3 regions of the Kocuria sp. HMSC066H03 genome follow, and region 2 is predicted to be linked to each of the others. Evidence: predicted binding sites of a transcription regulator. Region 2 holds the regulator's gene; each other region holds the start of a gene.

Region 1 (6,587 bases), on a different contig from region 2:
ACTGCCCGTGACCACGGTGTCGGTGCCCGCTCCGGCCTGAGTCCGCGCCACCCGGACTGCGCCGGTGCGACCTGCCCGGACCGGCCCCGGGGTCAGCGGATCTCGCGGTTCTGCGCCACGATGTCCCGCACCACGGCCCGCAGGTCCCCGCCGTTCTCCTGGGCGATCCGGCGCTGGCGCAGGTAGCCGGCTTCACCGCTCATCATGGTCTCCACGTAGGCCAGCTCTTGGGCGCACCCGAGCTCCGCGGCGAGCGGCTCCAGGCGGTTCAGCACGTCGGTGAGGTCCTCGGTGAGCGGTGTCTGGTGGTTCTGCGCGTCCTTGATGACCACGGCGTCCAGACCGTAGCGGGCGGCACGCCACTTGTTCTCCTGGTGGTGCCACGGGGGCATCACGGGGATGCTGCCGCCCTCGTCCAGCGTGCGGGAGAAGGACTCCACGAGGCACTGGGTCAGGGCCGTCAGCGCACCCACCTCACGCAGGTTGGAGGGACCGTCGCACACGCGCATCTCCACCGTGCCGAAGCGTGGGACGGGGCGGATGTCCCAGCGGTTCTCGGAGGTCTCCTCGATCACGTCCGTGGCGATCAGGTCCGCCACGTAGGCCTCGTACTCGTCCCACGAGTCGAAGTGGAAGGGCAGCCCGGCCGTGGAGAGCTGCTGGAACAGCTGCGCGCGCTGCGAGGCGTAGCCGGTGTCGTGGCCGCACCAGTACGGCGAGTTGGCGGACAGCGCCAGCAGGTGCGGGTAGTAGTTCATGAGCCCGTCCAGCACGGGCAGCGCCTTGTCCCGGTGGTCGACCCCCACGTGCACGTGCAGCCCGAAGATCACCATCTGACGGCCCCAGTACTGCGCGCGGTCCAGCACCTTGTAGTAGCGCTCCGCGTCCACCACCGGCTGGTCCGCCCAGTCCGAGAACGGGTGGGTTCCCGCCGCGAAGATCTCGAGCCCGCGCGGGTCCGTGACCTCCCGGATCCGGTCCTGGGTCTGCGAGAGGTGCTCGAGGGCCTCGGGGACGTTCTGGCACACGCCCGTGACCATCTCCACGGTGTTCTGCAGGAACTCGCCCGTGACCTGGGGGTGGTCCCCCTCCTCGCCGAGCTCCGGGTACTCGGACACCACGGCCTCGAGGACCTCCTGCGCCCGCTGCGCGAGCTCTCCGGAGTCCCGGTCCACCAGGGCGACCTCCCACTCGACACCCAGGGTGGAGTTGTCGGAGATCTCGAAGTCAATGTGCACGGCGTGGTCCTCTCATGGGTTCGCCGGGAGCGGCTGCTGCGTCCTGGAGCGTGGCCGCGGCTCGCGGTCCGAACGCAGGGGCTCTCAGTGTAGGGGGTTAACGGCCAGCACCACACGACGTTCCCCGCCGGGCTCGGCCACGCGTGTCATCACCAGGGTGGCGCGCTGCGTGCCGCGCGGCGCGAGCTGCTTCCGCAGCTGCTCAGGGGTCACGTCCGTGCCGCGCTTCTTCACGTCCAGGGTGCCCACGTCGTGCTCCCGCACCCACCGGCGCAGCACCTTGACCGTGTGCGGCAGCACCTCGCGCACCTCGTACGCGCGGGCCAGCGGAGTCTCCACCAGGGTCTCCGAGGAGAGGTACGCGATGTCCGGGTGCACCAGGTGCGCCTCGAGGCGCCGCGCGAGGTCGGTGACGAGCCCCGCGCGGATCACGGCGCCGTCGGGCTCGTAGAGGTAGCGGCCCACGGGGCCCAGCAGGGGGCCCTCGGGGGCCGGGGAGTCCCAGGAGCCGGAGGTCAGTTCCGCCGCCGACGACGCCGCGGAGCCGGGTTCCGCGCCCCCGCCCAGCACGAGCGCGGAGCGCACCACGTCCGGGCGGCGCACCGCCCCGAACCACAGGACGGCCTCCACCACGTCCCCGCGGTCGGAGATCCACTGGGCCTCCGCGCCCTCGGGCACGTGCTCGTGGGGGATCCCGGGTCCGATCTTCGCGCCCACGGCGAGTCCGGCCTCCGCGAGCGACGTGACGAAGGACAGCGGAGGGGAGAATGCCTCGGGGTCGAAGATCCTGCGGGTGCGGCCACCGCCCGTGACGCGGCGAGCCGGATCCAGCCACACCCCGTGGACGGGGCCGTTCTCCAGCGCGGAGAGATCCAGTTCCTGCGCGTCCGAGCACAGCACGCGGGCCCGCGGCCAGCCCGTGAGGTTCACGGTGGCCGCCGCCGCAGTGAGGGGATCCCGCTCGACCGCGGTGACCGTACGGTCCAGGGCCGCAAGCGCCAGCGAGTCTGCGCCGATGCCGCAGCCGAGGTCCACCACGTGCTCCGCGCCCGCCTGGGCGAAGCGCTGGGCGTGCAGGGCGGCCACGGACCACCGGGTGGCCTGCTCCACGCCGTCGCGCGTGAAGACCAGCTGCCGCGCGAAGTCCCCGAACTTCGTCCGGGCCTTCTCCCTCAGTCGGGACTGGGTGAGGGCCGCGGCCACGAGCTCGGGGTCGTGGCCCTGGTCGCGCAGGGACTTGTTCAGCGCGAGCGAGGCCGAGGCGTCGTACGGGGGGAGGGCGTCGAGCAGGTGGCGGCCCTCGGGAGTGAGGAGGCGGGCCAGGCCGCGGGCCTCGGCGTCGTCCGGAGCGGTGGGTGCAGTCACCCGACCATCACATCACGCCCCGGAGGCGGAGCGGGCGCCGCGGCTGTGACGCCCGGCAGGAGGGCTCCCGAGCGGCGTCGGCCGGGCCTGTTCAGCCCACAGGGGAGTGGCGCGGGCGCGTCTTGACCGGGCGCGGCCCGCGTCCCTACAGTGCTATTAGCACTCTCCCATGGAGGGTGCTAAAGGCCAGGCGCTCAATCGGCACCGCGACGACGGTTGGCACGCCAACTGGCCTGTGGCGCTCGCCGTCATGGGACCCCATGGCACGCGGCGGACGCACACCGTCTCACACGCCTAGAAGAAAGGGAGAAATCGTGTCGGTCTCCATCAAGCCCCTCGAGGATCGCATCGTGGTTCAGCCGCTGGCCGCTGAACAGACCACCGCCTCCGGTCTGGTCATCCCGGACACCGCCAAGGAGAAGCCCCAGGAGGGCACCGTCCTGGCCGTGGGCCCGGGTCGCGTGGATGACAAGGGCAACCGCATCCCCGTGGACGTCAACGAGGGTGACCTGGTCATCTTCTCCAAGTACGGCGGGACCGAGGTCAAGTACAACGGCGAGGAGTACCTGGTGCTCCCGGCGCGCGACGTGCTGGCCGTCATCGAGAAGTAACTTCTCCACAGCCTTTCGTACGCGGTGCCCGCCCGCCCGGGAACGGGCCGCGGGCACCGCGTGCGTCGTCTCCGCAGTCTTCCCGGTTCCCTAAGGAGCAACTCACATGCCCAAGCAGTTGGTGTTCGACGACACCGCTCGCAAAGCGCTCGAAGCCGGCGTGAACCGCCTGGCCGACACCGTCAAGGTCACCCTCGGCCCCCGCGGCCGCAACGTGGTCCTGGACAAGAAGTGGGGCGCACCCACCATCACCAACGACGGCGTGACCATCGCCCGTGAGGTGGAGCTCGAGGACCCGTACGAGAACCTCGGCGCCCAGCTCGCCAAGGAAGTGGCCACCAAGACCAACGATGTCGCCGGCGACGGCACCACCACCGCCACCGTGCTCGCGCAGGCGATCGTGAAGGAGGGCCTGCGCAACGTTGCCGCGGGCGCCGCCCCCAGCGACATCAAGCGCGGGGTCGAGGCCGCCGTGGCCACCGTGTCCCAGCGTCTGCTGGACAACGCCCGCCCCGTGGAGGGCAAGGACGTGGCCCACGTGGCCGCGATCTCCGCCCAGTCCGAGGAGATCGGCGAGCTGATCGCCCGCGCCTTCGAGACCGTGGGCACGGACGGTGTGATCACCATCGAGGACGGCTCCTCCACCGAGGTGGAGCTGGACGTCACCGAGGGCATGCAGTTCGACAAGGGTTACCTGTCCCCGTCCTTCATCACCGACCAGGAGCGCCAGGAGGCCGTCCTGGACGACACCTACGTGCTGCTGTTCCAGGGCAAGATCTCCTCGATCCAGGACCTCATGCCGGTGCTGGAGAAGGTGCTGCAGGCCAAGAAGCCGCTGACCATCATCGCGGAGGACGTCGAGGGCGAGGCCCTGTCCACCCTGGTGGTCAACAAGCTGCGCGGCACGCTGGACGTCGTGGCCCTCAAGGCGCCCGGGTTCGGAGACCGCCGTAAGGCGATCATGCAGGACCTCGCGGTGCTCACGGACGCCACCGTGATCACCCCGGAGCTCGGCATTTCCCTGGAGGGCGTGGAGCTCTCCCAGCTGGGCCGCGCCCGCCGCATCACGGTGACCAAGAACCAGACCACCCTGGTGGACGGCGCGGGCTCCTCCGACGCCGTGGCCGAGCGCGTGGCGGAGATCCGCTCCGAGATCGCGCGCACCGACTCCGAGTGGGACCGCGAGAAGCTCCAGGAGCGCCTCGCGCGTCTCGCCGGCGGCATCTCCGTGATCAAGGTCGGCGCCGCCACCGAGGTGGAGCAGAAGGAGCGCAAGCACCGCATCGAGGACGCCGTGTCCTCCACGCGTGCCGCGCTCGAGGAGGGCATCGTGGCCGGCGGCGGCTCCGCCCTGGTCCACGCCTCGAAGTCCCTGGACGGCACGGACCTCGGCCTGGACGGCGACGCCGCCACGGCCGTGAACATCGTGCGCCGCGCCCTCACGCAGCCCCTGCGCTGGATCGCGGAGAACGCGGGCCAGGACGGCAACGTGGTGGCCTCCCGCGTGGCCGAGATGGAGCCCGGCAACGGGTACAACGCGCTGACCGGCGAGTACGAGAACCTGCTCTCGGCGGGCATCATCGACCCCGTGAAGGTCACCCGTTCCGCTCTGCAGAACGCGGCCTCCATCGCGGCCCTCGTGCTCACCACCGAGACCCTGGTGGCTGAGAAGAAGGACCAGGACGAGGACTGATCACCCCTCGTCGCTCCAGTGAGCGCCCCGCCCTCTGCGGCACGCGCCACGGGGTGAGCGGTTGATCGGCACGGCGGCCCCCTCCTGCGGGAGGGGGCCGCCGTCGTGCTGTGCGCAGACCAGCACGCGGCCCACTGGGGGTCTGCGCGAGCGGAGCCGTGGTTGGACCTGCCTGCGCCCCCGGCCTAACCTGATGCGATGCACTTCCCCACGGTCCCGTCTCCCGACTCCGCGAAGACCCCTCCCTGGGGTGCGGGGAGCGGCGGAGCCGGGGGATCGAGACCCTCCGACCGGGTGTCCCGGTACTCGGGGTTCCGCCCCGAGGTGCAGGGTCTGCGCGCTGTGGCCGTGCTGCTCGTGGTGGTCTACCACGTGTTCATGGGCCGGGTCTCCGGTGGTGTGGACATCTTCCTGTTCATCTCCGCCTTCTTCATGACCTCGTCCTTCGTGCGCAAGATCGAGGGCGGGCGTCCGCTCGCACTGGGGCGGTACTGGCTGCACACGTTCAAACGTCTGCTGCCCCTGGCCACGCTGGTGGTCCTGGGCACCTTCGTGCTGCTGTGGCTGTTCTACCCGGCGCAGGACGCAGCCGCTTTCCGCTCCCAGGGTGTGGCGTCGATCCTGTACGTGGAGAACTGGTCGCTGGCGTTCAACGCCGTGGACTACTACGCGGCGGACCACTCCAGCGCGTCCCCGTTCCAGCACTTCTGGTCGCTGTCGGTGCAGGGTCAGGTGTTCCTGGTCTGGCCGTTGATCTTCGCACTCGCGTGGCTGGTCAAGCGGCGCACGGGTCGCAGCAGCGTGCCCGTGCTCGCGGTGTGCTTCGGGGCGGTCTTCGCGGTCTCGCTGGCGTTCTCGGTGATCACCACGCACACCCAGCAGGCGTTCGCGTACTTCGACACCCGCGCCCGGCTGTGGGAGTTCGCGCTGGGGTCCCTGGTGGCTCTGGCCATTCCGTACCTGCGGCCGAGCCGTGGGCTGCGGGTGCTTCTGGGATGGGCTGGTTTCGTGAGCATGGTGTCCGTGGGCATCCTCGTGGACGTGCAGGGCGCGTTCCCGGGGTGGATCGCACTGTGGCCCCTGGTCTCTGCCGCGGCGATCATCGTGGCCGGGCAATCGGGTTCGCGGTGGGGTTTCGACCGTTTCCTCTCGTGGGGTCCGGTGGTGCGGATGGGTGACTCGGCCTACGCCCTCTACCTGGTGCACTGGCCCCTGCTGATCACCTACCTGGTGGTCCGTGACCGCCCCGTGGCGGGGCCGCGCTCCGGCGTGGCGATCGTGGTGGTCTCGGTGCTCCTGGCGCTGCTGCTGACCCGTCTGGTGGAGACGCCCCTGAAGAACTGGGCGTGGCCGGAGGCGAAGAACTGGCGGCTGGGGCTGGTGATCGCGGTGTGCATGAGCCTGGTGCTGGCCGTGGCGGGTTCCTGGGCAGCCGTGGAGGAACGACGGGAGACGAAGCTCGAGGCGCAGGCGGAGCTCAACAACCCCGGCGCCCGGGTGCTGGAGCCCGGTTTCGAGTTCGAGGGGGACCCCGACGCTCCGGCGCTGCCCACCTCCATGACGGACCAGTGGGTGGGGCTGCCCGAGCGGTGCAGCGGCGAGTTCACCTCCCAGAACCCGGTGGCGCAGGACTTCTGCCGCCAGACCGAGCCGGTGGAGAATCCCACCAAGGTGGTCGCC
Region 2 (6,587 bases):
GGGGGTGCTGTCCTGGCTCATGCGACGTCCTCGGAAGATCGGTGCGTGGTGCGGTGCGGCGGGTGGGGGGTCATGACATCGTCTCCACGGGCGCGTCGCGGCCGAGGAACTCCTCGAGCAGTGCGCGCTGCGCGCGGAACATGCGCTCGCGCTCGTCCTCCTCCGCGTGGTCGTGGCCGAGCAGGTGCAGCAGGGAGTGGGCGGTGAGCAGGCACAGCTCGTCCTCGGTGCTGTGCCCCGCGGCCTCCGCCTGGCGCTGCGCCACCGGAGGGCACAGCACGACGTCCCCGAGCACTCCCAGGGAGGGCTCCTCCGGGGTGCCCTCCCGCAGCTCGTCCATGGGGAAGGACATCACGTCCGTGGCGCCAGGCAGCTCCAGCCACTGCTCGTGCAGCTGGGCCATCTGCTCCTCGTCCACCACGGCGATCGAGACCTCGGTGTCCGGGTGCAGGTGCCAGCGCCGGAAGGCGAGCTCCACGAGCGCGCTCAACTGGGCCGTGTCCACCGCGCGCCAGCACGGCGCCAGGACGGCCTGGTCCTCGGGGGTCTCCCACGGCAGGTCGAACGCGACGCTCACCGCGCGGACCCCTGTCCCGGACCGGCCTCCGCAGTCCCGTGGGCGGGGCGGGCGGCACGCCGGTCCTCCTTGCGCCGCGCGCGCTCCACGCGGTGCCTGTTGGTCGTGTCGAACTGGTCGTACGCGGCCACGATCTCCCCCACGAGCTCGTGGCGCACCACGTCCGCGGAGGTCAGCTCGCAGAACGCGATGTCGTCGATCCCGCCCAGCACGTGCTGGACCTGGCGCAGCCCGGACTTGGTGGCGCCGGGGAGGTCCACCTGGGTGACGTCACCGGTCACCACGATCCGGGAGCCGAAACCCAGTCGAGTGAGGAACATCTTCATCTGCTCGGGCGTGGTGTTCTGGGCCTCGTCCAGGATCACGAAGGCGTCGTTGAGCGTGCGCCCTCGCATGTAGGCGAGCGGTGCCACCTCTATGCTGCCGGCCTCCATGAGCCGCGGAATGGACTCGGGGTCCATCATGTCGTGCAGCGCGTCGTAGAGCGGGCGCAGGTAAGGGTCGATCTTGTCGTTGAGCGATCCGGGCAGGAACCCCAGCCGCTCCCCCGCCTCGACCGCTGGCCGCGTGAGGATGATCCGGTTGACCTCCTTGGCCTGCAGCGCGCGCACGGCCTTGGCCATGGCCAGGTACGTCTTGCCGGTGCCCGCCGGGCCGATGCCGAACACCACCGTGTGCTCGTCGATCGCGTCCACGTAGGTCTTCTGGTTCACCGTCTTGGGGCGGATGGTGCGCCCGCGCGTGGACAGGATGCTCGTGGACAGCGCGCTCGAGGGCCGCAGGTCCTGCGCGTCACGCATCATGCGGGCCACGCGCATCACGGTGCGCTCGGTGATCTCCGTGCCGCGCAGCGCCATGGCCAGCAGCTCCTCGAGCAGCGACGCCGCCAGGCGGGTGTCCGTCACGGGCCCCTCGAGCACCACGTCCAGGTCCCGCACGGTCATCCGCACGGCCGGGAACTGCTGCTCCAGCAGGCGCAGAGTGGTGTCCGCCTGGCCCAGGCAGCGGACGGCGGTGTCCCGGTCCGGCATGTGGACGCTCACACGGGTGGTCTCACGGCTGGGACGGGATGCGGTGGTCAGGGTGTTGTTGCCCTCGAGTGCTTCGGTCATCGCCCCCAGCCTATCCGCTCACAGCCCGGCCGGGGCCGCGGGTTGCAATCCGGTAACGGTCCCGTGCGCACGCGCGCAACGGTGGCACCGCACGTTTCTCCCCCGGTAGGTTGTGTCGTCGGCGGGACGCCCGCCACCACGACCACCGCCGGGCCGGGGACGGCAGCCACCGTCTCCTCGGTCCACGACGCCACCCGCGGCGTCGTACCGCCCGTCACGACCACTGCGACAGGCACCCAGGCGACGGAGAGGAACCCATGACGACCCGCATCCTGCACCGCGTCACCGCGCTCGCGGTGGCGGGCGTGCTCGCCGTCGGCGTCTCCTCGTGCGGCAATGCGGCAGACCGCCCGGACAACAAGTCCGCGGCCGCGCCGGGCATCGGCGCCGCGCCCGGCAGCACCAACGACTCCGTGGACGGTGTGGCCACGGAGCAGGCCCCCGTGTACTGGGTGGGCACCGGCGAGGAGTCGGACTACCTCCTCCGGGAGTTCCGCACCCCCGTGACGAGCGACATCGCAGATCCCGTGGCACGCGCGGCCCTCACCGTCACCGCGGCCGCGCCCTCCGACCCCGACTACCGCACACTGTGGTCCGCGGTCGACACCGTGGGAACCAGCGTCACCCCGGACGGCACCGTCACGGTGGACCTGCCGGCTGCGGCGTTCACCGCGCAGCTCTCCGAGCAGGACGCCCGGATGGCGCTGCAGCAGATGGTCTACACCGTCTCCGCCGCCGCGGTCACCGCGGGCCTGCTGGACTCCTCCACCGCCAAGGAGGTCCGCATCCTCGTGGACGGGCGCACGGGGTACCGAGCCTTCGGCGCGGTGACCCTGGACGACCCGCTCACGCGGGACCCCGCGCTCGCGGCGCCCATCTGGCTCATCGACCCCCAGACGGGCACGGATCCCGGCAGCCCGCTCACGATCTTCGCCCGCATCCTGCCCTCCGTGCACAACGTCCGGTGGGAGATCACCTCGGGCGAGCGGCGCGTCAAGGGCGACACCGTGGACGGACCCACGCCCGGCACCGATCCCACCACAGGAACGGAGCTGCGCACCGTCGTGGACCTGGATCCGGGGACCTACACCGTCCGGGTGAGCGGCACGGACGAGCAGGGCCACACGATCGCGGACGACCACGAGATCACGGTGTCCCCCGCGGACTGAGCACGGTCCGGAACCGTCCTCCTCAGTCCCACAGCCCCAGCACCGCGCTCAGCGCCGCGAGTGCCGCTGGACCGGCCGTGGAGGAGCGCATCACCGTGGCGCCCAGGCGCACGGGCCGGGCGCCGGCCGCGCACAGTGCTTCGAGCTCCCGCTCGCTGATCCCGCCCTCGGGACCGACGACCACCGCCACGTGCTCCTGCTCGCCCCAGGCGGCCACCTCGCGGGACGACCACGGGACGTTCGCGCTCTCGTGGAGCACGAGCCACAGCGTGCCCGGCTCGGAACGGATCAGCTCTGCCAGCCCGGCCGTGTCCACCCACGGTGCCAGTTCCGGCCACGTGGCCCTGCGGGACTGCTTGGCCGCGGTGGCCAGCAGCGACTCCCACTTGCCCATGGTCTTGGCGGCCCGCTCGGCCCGCAGGCGTACGATGCTGCGCTCTGCCTGCCAGGGCACCACCCGGGAGACCCCGAGCTCGGTCGCCGACTCGACGGCCTGAAGGTCCCGGTCCCCCTTGGCCAGTGCCTGCACCAGGCTCAGCAGAGGCCGCGGCTGCGGTTCACGCGCGACTGACTTCACGGCCACGGTCATCCGGTCCTTCTCACCGTCCCTGAAGGTGCACGTGGCGCGGGTGCCGTGGCCGTCCACGAGGTCGAGGAGCTCGCCGGCGCGAAGCCGGCGCACGGTCACCGCGTGGCGCGCCTCGGGCCCGTGCACGTCGAGGAGCTCCCCCGGACGGGCCCGGGAGAGCCCCTCACCGGGGTGGTGGAAGACGGGGTTGGTCACTGGTCGTTGAACCGCCCGCGCAGCCGGGAGAAGAATCCGCCCGAGCCGGTGGCGTTGACCGTGGTGCCGTCGTGGGCCTCCTCGTCCCGCAGCTGCGCCAGCCGCTGCACGAGCTCACGCTGCTCGCCCGTGAGGTTGCGGGGGGTCTCCACCTCGAAGTGGACTTGCAGGTTTCCGCGTCCCTTGCCGCGCAGGTGCGTCACGCCGAGCCCGTCGAGGGTCACGGTGGCACCTGACTGGGTTCCGGGCTCCACGGCCACGCTGCGGGTGCCGTCGAAGGTCTCCAGGGTCACGGTGGTGCCCAGGGCGGCCGCGGTCATGGGGATGCGCAGCCGGGCGTGGAGGTCGTCCCCCTCGCGGTGGAACGTGGGGTCCGGGTCCACCTTGAGCTCCACGAAGAGGTCGCCGTTGGGCCCACCGGCGGTGCCGGCCTCGCCCTGGCCGCCCAGGCGGATGCGGTTGCCGGACTGGATGCCGGCGGGGATCTTCACAGTGAGCGGGCGACGGTCACGCACCCGGCCCTCGCCGTAGCACTCGTGGCACGGGCTCTCGATCACGGTGCCGAAGCCGTTGCACTGCGAGCACGGGCCCTGAGTGGTGACCATGCCCAGGATGGACTGGCGCTGGTACTGCATGTGCCCCGAGCCGCGGCACATGCTGCACGTGGTGGGGCTGGTGCCGGGCTGGCAGCAGGAGCCCTCGCACGCGGGGCACACCACGGCGGTGTCCACGGTGATGTCCTTCTCCACCCCGAACACGGCGTCCTTGAGGGAGATGCGTACGTTGATCAGTGCGTCCTGGCCCTGCCGGGTGCGGGACTGCGGGCCGCGCTGGCCGCCCGCCCCCGCACCCTGGAAGAACGTCTCGAAGATGTCGGAGAAGCCGAACCCGGAGCCCGGGAAGCCACCGCCGAAGCCGGTGTCCGTGCCGTTCTCGTTGCCCGTGGCGTCGTAGACCCGGCGCTTGTCGGGGTCCGAGAGGACGTCGTTGGCGTGCGAGACGCGCTTGAACTCCTCCGCGGCCTCCGGTGACGGGTTGACGTCCGGGTGCAGCTTGCGCGCCTTCTTGCGGTAGGCGCGCTTGATCTCTTCGGCGCTGGCGTCACGGCTCACGCCGAGGGTTTCGTAGTGGTCGCTCACGATGTCGTCGCTTCTGCTTTCGTCGGGTCTGTGGTCTCGGTCGGGGCGGCGCCGGCGCGGCGCTCAGTCCCCCAGGTTCCTGGAGAGGTATCGGGCCACCGCGCGCACGGAGGCCATGGTGGTCGGGTAGTCCATGCGGGTGGGTCCCACCACGCCCACCTTGGAGGCGGCGCGCGGTCCGTAGCCGGTGGCCACCACGGAGGCTTCTGCCAGCGGGTCGTCGCACTCCTCGGAGCCGATCCGCACGGCCACCCCGCGCTCGTCCTGCTGCATCTCGGACAACAACCGCAGCATGGTCACTTGTTCCTCCAGGGCCTCCAGCACCGGGGAGATGCTCTGCGGGAAGTCGCCGCTGAACCTCGCGAGGTTGGCCGTGCCGGCCATCACCAGGCGGTGCTCGTCCGTGGCCGAGGCGAGCAGGGAGAGGGTCTCCCCGACGGCGTCCCCGGCCTCGCGCAGCTCCGCGGGCAGCGTTTCCCCCAGTCCGGCGACGGCGCTCGGCACGGCATCCAGCGCCTGTCCCAGTACCCGGGCGAGCACGCGGGCACGCAGCTCCAGCAGCTGGGGCTCGTCCAGCGCGGTGCGCAGCTCCACGGCCCGCTGCACCACGCGGCCCGAGGTGGGGATGAGGATGACCAGCACTGCCGCGCCCACGTCCACGAGCTCGACGTGGCGCACGGTGGTGCCCGTGCGCACGGGGTACTGGATCACCGCCGCCTGGTGGGTCAGCTGCGCGAGCAGGCGCACCGTGCGCTCCATGACGTCGTCGATGTCCTGCGCGTCCTCCAGGAACACCTGGATGGCGCGGCGCTGGGCCGGGCTCAGCGGCTGGACCGCGGCGATCTGGTCCACGAACACGCGGTAGCCCTGGTCGGTGGGGATCCGCCCGGAGCTGGTGTGCGGTGCCACGATGAGTCCGGCGTCCTCGAGGGCCGCCATGTCGTTGCGCACCGTTGCCGAGGACACGGGAAGCCGGTGGCGCTCCACGAGCGCCTTGGAGCCCACGGGTTCGCGGGAGTGGACGTAGTCCTCCACGATGGCCCGCAGGATCTGCACCCTGCGCGGATGGTCCATGGTCCTCACCTCCCGTGGCGTGTCGAGCAACGGGCCGTGCGCCCGTCGTGGCCGAGCACCAATTTTGGCACTCATCCAGTCACAGTGCTAATCCCCCAGTCTAGGGCGCAGGTGTCCCGGGGCCGCTTTGGTACGCTCGCGGCTGATCTGCCCGCGGCACCGAGGAGGAACCCGTGAACGCACCCGGCTGGGGCTGGGGTCCCCAGGACCTGGACAGCCCCGAGGTGTCCCGCACCCGGCCGAGGGCGCGCGAGGTCGCGGTGGCGCGCGACATGGTGCTGGAGGACGTCGAGACCGGGTGGGTGGGCGCCGTCGTCAGCGTGGAGGTGATCGGCGGCATGCGCGTGGTGGGGCTCGAGGACCGCCACGGCCGGGTCAAGACCTTTCCGCTGGGGCCGGGCTTTCTGCTGGACGGCGAACCCGTGCGGCTCACACCCCCGGCGCCGCGGACCGCGCCCACCGGCAAGCGCATCACGCGCTCCGGCTCCGTGGCGGTGGAGGGCCTCAGGGCGTCCGTGGCCAAGGAGTCCCGCGTGTGGGTCGAGGGCTACCACGACGCCGAGCTCGTGGCCAAGGTCTGGGGGCACGACCTCGCGGTGGAGGGCATCGTGGTGGAGCCCCTGCACGGCATCGACGACCTGCCCGCCGCCATCCGCGACTTCAACCCCGGCCCGCAGCGACGCCTGGGGATCCTGGTGGACCATCTGGTGGCCGGCTCCAAGGAGTCCCGCA
Region 3 (6,587 bases), on a different contig from region 2:
TGCGCCGCCACCGGCGGCAGCGTGCCCCGTGGCCGCGGGGCGGGACGTACCACCCTCGGCGGAGGGCGGGGCCGTCGCAGCGCTGGACGCGGGTGCGGCGGCGTCGGTGGCGGAGGGCTCTGCCCCGGACGCGTGACGGGAGACGGGGGTGACGTCCTCGTCCCGGAAGCCCGGACCCACCGGCATGTCCTCGGGGGCGGTGCGCACCTGGTACGCCGTGGCCATCGCCCGGGCACGCACGTCAGCGGCCTCGTTGAGCTCGTGACCGGCGTGGCCCTTGACCCACTCGAAAGTGACCGAGCGGCCGGACAGTTCCCGGTCCAGGGCCTTCATGATGTCCACGTTCAGCACGGGCTTGCCGTCCCGCTTCTTCCAGCCCTTCTTCTTCCAGCCCGGCATCCACTTGGTGATCGAGTTGATCACGTACTGGCTGTCGCAGTAGACCGTGAGCGGTTCGTCCCGCCGGTGGCGCGTGCACTCGAGCAGGTCCAGCACGGCGGTGAGCTCGCCCATGTTGTTGGTGCCGTGCGCCCAGCCGCCCGCACGCCACGACGTGGGGTCGATGTACCAGGCCCAGCCGGCCGGCCCCGGGTTGCCGAGCGCTGAACCGTCCGCGGAAGCAATGATCGTCATGCGCCCATCCTCCCAAAGCGTCCCGACACGCGGAACGCCACGGCGCCTTCCCGCCCCGCCCGGACATGGAAGGACCCCGGACACGACGTGCGCGTCCGGGGTCCTTCACGGGTCTCACCCGCAGAACGGGTGGGAGTCCACTCGGTGGAGTGGAATCACATCATGCCGCCCATGCCGCCCATGGGATCGGCACCCGCGCCCGCACCGGCGGCCTCGGGCTCCGGCTTGTCCGCCACCACGGCCTCCGTGGTGAGGAACAGCCCGGCGATGGACGCCGCGTTCTGCAGAGCGGAACGGGTCACCTTGACGGGGTCGTTGATGCCCGCGGCCATGAGGTCCTCGTACTCGCCGGTGGCGGCGTTGAGGCCCCAGCCGGTCTCGAGCCCGCGCACCTTGTCGACCACCACGCCGGGCTCCATGCCGGCGTTGAGGGCGATCTGCTTGAGCGGGGCGTCGATGGCGACCTTGACGATGTTCGCACCCGTGGCCTCGTCACCCGAGAGGTTCAGGGAGTCGAACACCTTGGCACCGGCCTGGATGAGGGCCACGCCACCGCCGGCGACGATGCCCTCCTCCACGGCCGCCTTGGCGTTGCGCACGGCGTCCTCGATGCGGTGCTTGCGCTCCTTGAGCTCCACCTCGGTGGCCGCACCGGCCTTGAGGACTGCCACGCCGCCGGCCAGCTTGGCCAGGCGCTCCTGCAGCTTCTCGCGGTCGTAGTCGGAGTCGGAGTTGTTGATCTCCGCGCGGATCTGCGCCACGCGGCCCTCGATCTCCTCCTGGGTGCCGGCGCCGTCCACGATGGTGGTCTCGTCCTTGGTGACGACGACCTTGCGGGCCTGGCCCAGCAGGTCGATCGTGGCGGACTCCAGCGACAGCCCAACCTCTTCGGTGATGACCTGGCCGCCGGTGAGGATCGCGATGTCCGCGAGCTGCGCCTTGCGGCGGTCGCCGAAGCCGGGAGCCTTGACGGCCACGGACTTCACGGCGCCGCGCATCTTGTTCAGCACCAGCATGGCCAGGGCCTCGCCGTCCACGTCCTCGGCGATGATCAGCAGCGGCTTGCCGGCCTGCATGACCTTCTCCAGCACGGGAACCAGGTCCTTCACGGCGGAGATCTTGGAGTTCACGATGAGGATGTAGGGATCCTCCAGGACGGCCTCCTGGCGGTCCGCGTCCGTGACGAAGTAGCCGGAGAGGTAGCCCTTGTCGAAGCGCATGCCCTCGGTCAGCTCGAGGTCCAGCCCGAAGGTGTTGGACTCCTCGACGGTGATGACGCCTTCCTTGCCGACCTTCTCCATGGCCTCGGCGATCAGCTTGCCGATCTCGGGGTCAGCGGCGGAGATGGACGCGGTGGCGGCGATCTCCTCCTCGGTCTCGATCTCCTTGGCGGAGGACAGCAGCTGCTCGGTCACGGAGGCAACGGCCTTCTCGATGCCGCGCTTGAGGGACAGCGGGTCCGCACCGGCGGCCACGTTGCGCAGGCCTTCCTTCACGAGGGCCTGGGCCAGCACGGTGGCCGTGGTGGTGCCGTCACCGGCGACGTCGTCGGTCTTCTTGGCGACCTCCTTGACGAGCTCGGCGCCGATCTTCTCGTACGGCTCCTCGAGCTCGATCTCCTTGGCGATGGAGACACCGTCGTTGGTGATGGTGGGGGCGCCCCAGGACTTCTCCAGGACCACGTTGCGGCCGCGGGGGCCGAGCGTGACCTTGACGGCGTCCGCGAGGGTGTTGAGACCCTTCTCGAGGCCGCGGCGTGCTTCTTCGTCGAATGCGATCATCTTTGCCATGTGATTCGTCCCTCCTGGACGGTCGACAAACGAGACTGGTCACGATGCCCGCGACGGACGGCGCTCGCACCGCGGTCCTCACCGCGCCGCGACCACCTCACCGTGATGTGGTGTCCACTCGTGCGCCGGGGCGCTGCCACCGGACCCGGTTAGCAGTCCACCCGACTGAGTGCTAATCCCATAGTGGCACTGCCGCGCGCGGAACCGCAAACGCCCTGCGCGTGGTGGGCTCAGGTTTCATTCCCGGCTGAACGCCGGACGGCTCAGACGCGCTCGACGCCGCCCGGGGCCGGTGCGCGCGGGCCCGCCGCGGCGGCGTCGGCGAGCACGGGCGAAGCGGTGGTCACGGCGGCCGGGGACACCGCAGCGCTCCCGAGGGACTGCGCCTCCTGAGCGGTGCGTGGCGCGTTGACGAAGCACACGGCGCCGAGCACGAGGGCGAGCACACCCGAGACGAGGACCGTGCGGAACTGTCGCGTGGAGCCCTCGCGGGCGCGGGGGTTGTGGCCGCGGTGCGCGCCCTGGCGGGCGCCGTCCTCGGGAACGTCGTCGAACTCGTCGCGGGGGTGTTCGCTCATGGTCTCGCTCTCCTGGGCCCGGCTCGCGCACCGTGCGGTGCTCCGGGCGCAACGCTGTCAGTGGCCACTATCGCACGGCCGGCCGGGTGCCCGCTCGGAGGTCTGCCCGCGTCCGGGAACACGCGCCCGGGAACACGCGCCCGGTGTCCACGAGCGGTCAGCGCGAGCGCGCCCGGCGCAGCCTGGAGATGAGCATCGGCGCGTGGCGCGCGGCGGCCTCGGAGGAGATCAGGGCGTTCAGACGCTGGTAGTAGTTCACCGGGCTCAGTCCCAACCGCGAGCGGATCGCGGACTCCTTGGCGCCGCGGTACTTCCAGTGCTCGGACTCGAGCTCCAGGACGGCCCGGTCCAGCTCGTCGAGCTCCTCCCCCGTGGTAGACATGGCGTCAACCCTAGCGCGCGGGGACTGCGCCGCGCGTACCGCACCGCACCAGGAGGCCACTCGTGAGCACCCCGCGCCCGCTGTCCGAGATCATGCACCCGGAGTGGGCCGCCGCACTCCAGCCCGTGGAGCCCCGGATCCGGGAGATGGGCGAGTTCCTGCGGGCCGAGCACGCCGCGGGGCGGCACACCCTGCCGGCCGGGGAGAACATCTTCCGCGCGTTCCGGGAGCCGCTGTCCGCGGTGAAGGTGCTGATCGTGGGCCAGGACCCCTACCCCACGCCCGGCCACGCGATGGGGCTCTCGTTCTCGGTGGCGCCGGATGTCCGCCCGGTCCCCCGGTCCCTGCAGAACATCTACAAGGAGCTGAAGTCCGACCTGGGCATCGAGGCGCCCCCTCACGGGGACCTCTCCTCGTGGGCGGGTCAGGGAGTCATGCTGCTCAACAGGGTGCTCACGGTGCAGGCGGGCTCGGCGGCGTCGCACCGGGGCAAGGGCTGGGAGGCGGTCACCGAGTGCGCCGTCCGTGCGCTGGGCGCGCGCGAGCAGCCCCTCGTTGCCGTCCTGTGGGGCCGGGACGCCCGCACCACCAAGGACTGGCTGGGCGGGGCACCCACGGTGGAGTCGGCGCACCCCTCACCGCTGTCCGCGTCCCGAGGGTTCTTCGGCTCCCGCCCCTTCTCGCGCGTCAACGACCTGTTGCGGGAGCAGGGGGCGGAGCCCGTCTCGTGGGAGCTGCCGGGTTAGGTCCCCTACGCTGGGGCCATGCCACGGATTCCAGCGCCCGCGGACCGCAAGCCCCAGATCAACCTCAGCGTGCTCGAGCGCATCCGTCTCGCGCCCGCCATGGCGCGTGTGGTGTGCCGCATCGACAACCCCGAGGACTTCCGGGACGTCGCACCGCCCGAGAAGTACGTCAAGCTGCTCTTCTTCTCCCCGCAGACGCTCGCGGCCACCGCTCCCGGTGAGCTGCCGGACTACTGGGCGGTCCGGGAGAGCGCGCCACCCCACGAGCAGCCGGTGTCCCGCCACATGACCCTGCGCCGGGTGGACCTGTCCACGGCCACACTGTGGATCGACGTGGCCCTGCACGGCGGCGAGGGCCACGCCGGCCCGTGGGCCGCCTCCGCCCGGCCCGGTGACCGGATCGTGGCCCTGGGCCCCGGCGGGAAGTGGGTTCCGGACCCCGCCGCCTCGTGGAGCATCTTCGCGGGGGACGACGCCGCCGTTCCCTCGGTGCTCGCGAACCTCGAGGCCCTGCCGGGCACCGCGCGCGGTGAGGCGGTCCTCGAGGTCCAGGACGCCTCCCACGAGCTCGACCTCTCGGACACGGCCGTTCCCGAGGGCGTGCGGGTGCGGTGGGTGCACCGGGCGGACGAGCGCCCGGGTGAGCGGGCGCTCGTCGTCGGCCTGTCGGAGGCCGCGTGGTCCGAGGACCTCACGGGCGTGCAGGCGTTCGTGCACGGCGAGCGCGAGGCCATGAAGGCCGCCCGTCGGGAGCTGTTCGACGTCCGGGGACTCGACCGCTCACAGGTGTCGCTGTCCGGCTACTGGGCGCGGGGGCGCACCGAGGACGTGTTCCAGGCGGAGAAGAAGCTGCCCGTGGGCAAGATCCTATGAGGTCCGCACGCAGCGTCAGCGGCGGCGGTTGCGCCGCTGCGAGAGGTGCTGCATCTGCTCGATGAACGGGCGCATGAGGTACTTGGCCAGCACCACGCCGGCGGCCAGCAGCACGATCGAGGCCATGGCGTTGACCAGCTCGTTGATGCCCTGGCCCGGCGCCTCGGTCTGCACCGTCATGGCGTACATCCCGCGGAACAGGGTGAGCCCCGGCAGCAGGAACGTCATGGCCGGGATCGCGAGCACGGCCTGGGGAATCTTGGAGCGGGCGGCCAGCAGGGCGGCCACGCACCCGCTGGCCACCGCCCCCACGCCCGTGGCGATCCGGCTGCCGGCGTCCACGAGTCCCACGCCGTGGTACAGCAGCAGCCCCGCGAGGGCCGCGGCCACGGCCGGGGGGATGTGCCGCGGTTTGACCTGCATGGACACCGCGATCAGGGCGGTGGAGACGAGCATGAACGCGATGTTCGTCAGCTTGCCCGTGGGGGTGAAGCTCGACTGGGAGATGTCGATGGGAGGCACCCCGAGCACGTTCACGGTCAGGGACACCCCCAGGGCAATGCCCGCGACGATGCCGAGAAAGGCCATGGCTGTGGAGAGCAGCCGCCCCGCCGCGGTCACCGGGAAGCCGTTGATGGCGTCCTGCATGGTGGAGACCATGCGCGTGGTGGGCAGCAGCATGATCAGACCGCCCGCGATCACCGTGGGCGGCGACAGCGGCACACCGAGGGCGGAGACCACGATGGCCACGAGCGTGACCACGAAGGCGTTGGCGGCGAGTGTGAAGAACTCAGGGATCCGCCACGCGCTGAGCTTGGCGGTGACCATCTGCACCACGGCGGCCGAGGCCACGGCCACCGACGCCCCCACCCAGGACGCCCCAAGGGCCAGCGCCAGGGTTCCGGCCACCAGCACGGTCGCGGCCGTGACCATCCAGCGGGCGTAGGGCTTGGGGCGCGCATTGATCTCCGCGAGCTCCCGCTCCGCCCTGCGCAGCGGCATCTCGCCCTCGATGATGCGGATCACGAGCTGGTGGGTGTCCGCCAGGCCCGAGTAGTTGTCCGTCCACGAGCGCACCACGCGCATCACGGTGTGGCTGGAGGTCGCGGAGTCCCCCCAGGGGTCCTCCCCCGTCCGGGTGGTCCCCGAGCCGCGGATCTCCCCGGTGGTGCCGGGGGTGCCCGCGAACGAGGACGCGTTCTCCCCGGCCTCCCTCTCGGCCACCGTGGCGGCCGGGGTGAGCCCCGCGGCCGCGAGCTGGCCCGTGGCGGTGGTTTCGGCCACGTAGTTGATGGTCACGGACTGGTTGGTGATGTCCACCTCGAGGTTCTCCACCCCGTAGGTGGCGCACACCGCGATGATGGCGTTCTCCACGTCCAGGGCGTCCGCCCCGTAGTGGAACATGGTCTCCGCGAGGCGCAGGGCGAAGTTCAGGGTCCGCCGGGCCTGCCGGTCGGAGCCGTCGCCGAACTTGCGCAGGTGACGGAACGGCGTGGAGGTGAGACGGTCCACCACGCGCATGGGGGCCGTGGGGGCGGCGTCGCCCTGCACGAGGGAGCGAAACAGGGACCGGGGGGCCTTCGGG

What was found. The regulator HrcA, encoded in region 2, represses chaperone genes, less so after heat shock. The targets are predictions, from matches to a motif close to TTNGCACTCGNNNNNNNCGAGTGCNAA.
Region 1: groES (co-chaperone GroES) is a predicted target of HrcA. The motif match lies at 2,760-2,786, and genes of this name have one in related genera.
Region 3: groL (chaperonin GroEL) is a predicted target of HrcA. The motif match lies at 2,573-2,599, and genes of this name have one in related genera.

The regions. Positions count from the first base shown of each region.
Region 1 covers NZ_KV807506.1:249,675-256,261, reverse strand. Annotated here, with positions in the region: gene tsaD (tRNA (adenosine(37)-N6)-threonylcarbamoyltransferase complex transferase subunit TsaD) at 1-40, shown strand, start outside; gene HMPREF2833_RS04570 (glutamate--cysteine ligase) at 93-1,238, opposite strand; gene HMPREF2833_RS04565 (class I SAM-dependent methyltransferase) at 1,323-2,603, opposite strand; gene groES (co-chaperone GroES) at 2,918-3,214, shown strand; gene groL (chaperonin GroEL) at 3,321-4,907, shown strand; gene HMPREF2833_RS04550 (acyltransferase family protein) at 5,106-6,587, shown strand, end outside.
Region 2 covers NZ_KV807509.1:156,285-162,871, reverse strand. Annotated here, with positions in the region: gene HMPREF2833_RS09595 (GTPase Era) at 1-21, opposite strand, end outside; gene ybeY (rRNA maturation RNase YbeY) at 71-526, opposite strand; gene HMPREF2833_RS09585 (PhoH family protein) at 574-1,689, opposite strand; gene HMPREF2833_RS09580 (GerMN domain-containing protein) at 1,947-2,858, shown strand; gene HMPREF2833_RS09575 (16S rRNA (uracil(1498)-N(3))-methyltransferase) at 2,881-3,642, opposite strand; gene dnaJ (molecular chaperone DnaJ) at 3,639-4,781, opposite strand; gene hrcA (heat-inducible transcriptional repressor HrcA) at 4,845-5,855, opposite strand; gene HMPREF2833_RS09560 (DUF3097 domain-containing protein) at 6,029-6,587, shown strand, end outside.
Region 3 covers NZ_KV807503.1:25,211-31,797, reverse strand. Annotated here, with positions in the region: gene HMPREF2833_RS00140 (RNase H family protein) at 1-633, opposite strand, end outside; gene groL (chaperonin GroEL) at 789-2,423, opposite strand; gene HMPREF2833_RS00130 (hypothetical protein) at 2,687-3,001, opposite strand; gene HMPREF2833_RS00125 (DUF3263 domain-containing protein) at 3,159-3,383, opposite strand; gene HMPREF2833_RS00120 (uracil-DNA glycosylase) at 3,446-4,129, shown strand; gene HMPREF2833_RS00115 (siderophore-interacting protein) at 4,148-5,002, shown strand; gene HMPREF2833_RS00110 (threonine/serine exporter family protein) at 5,018-6,587, opposite strand, start outside.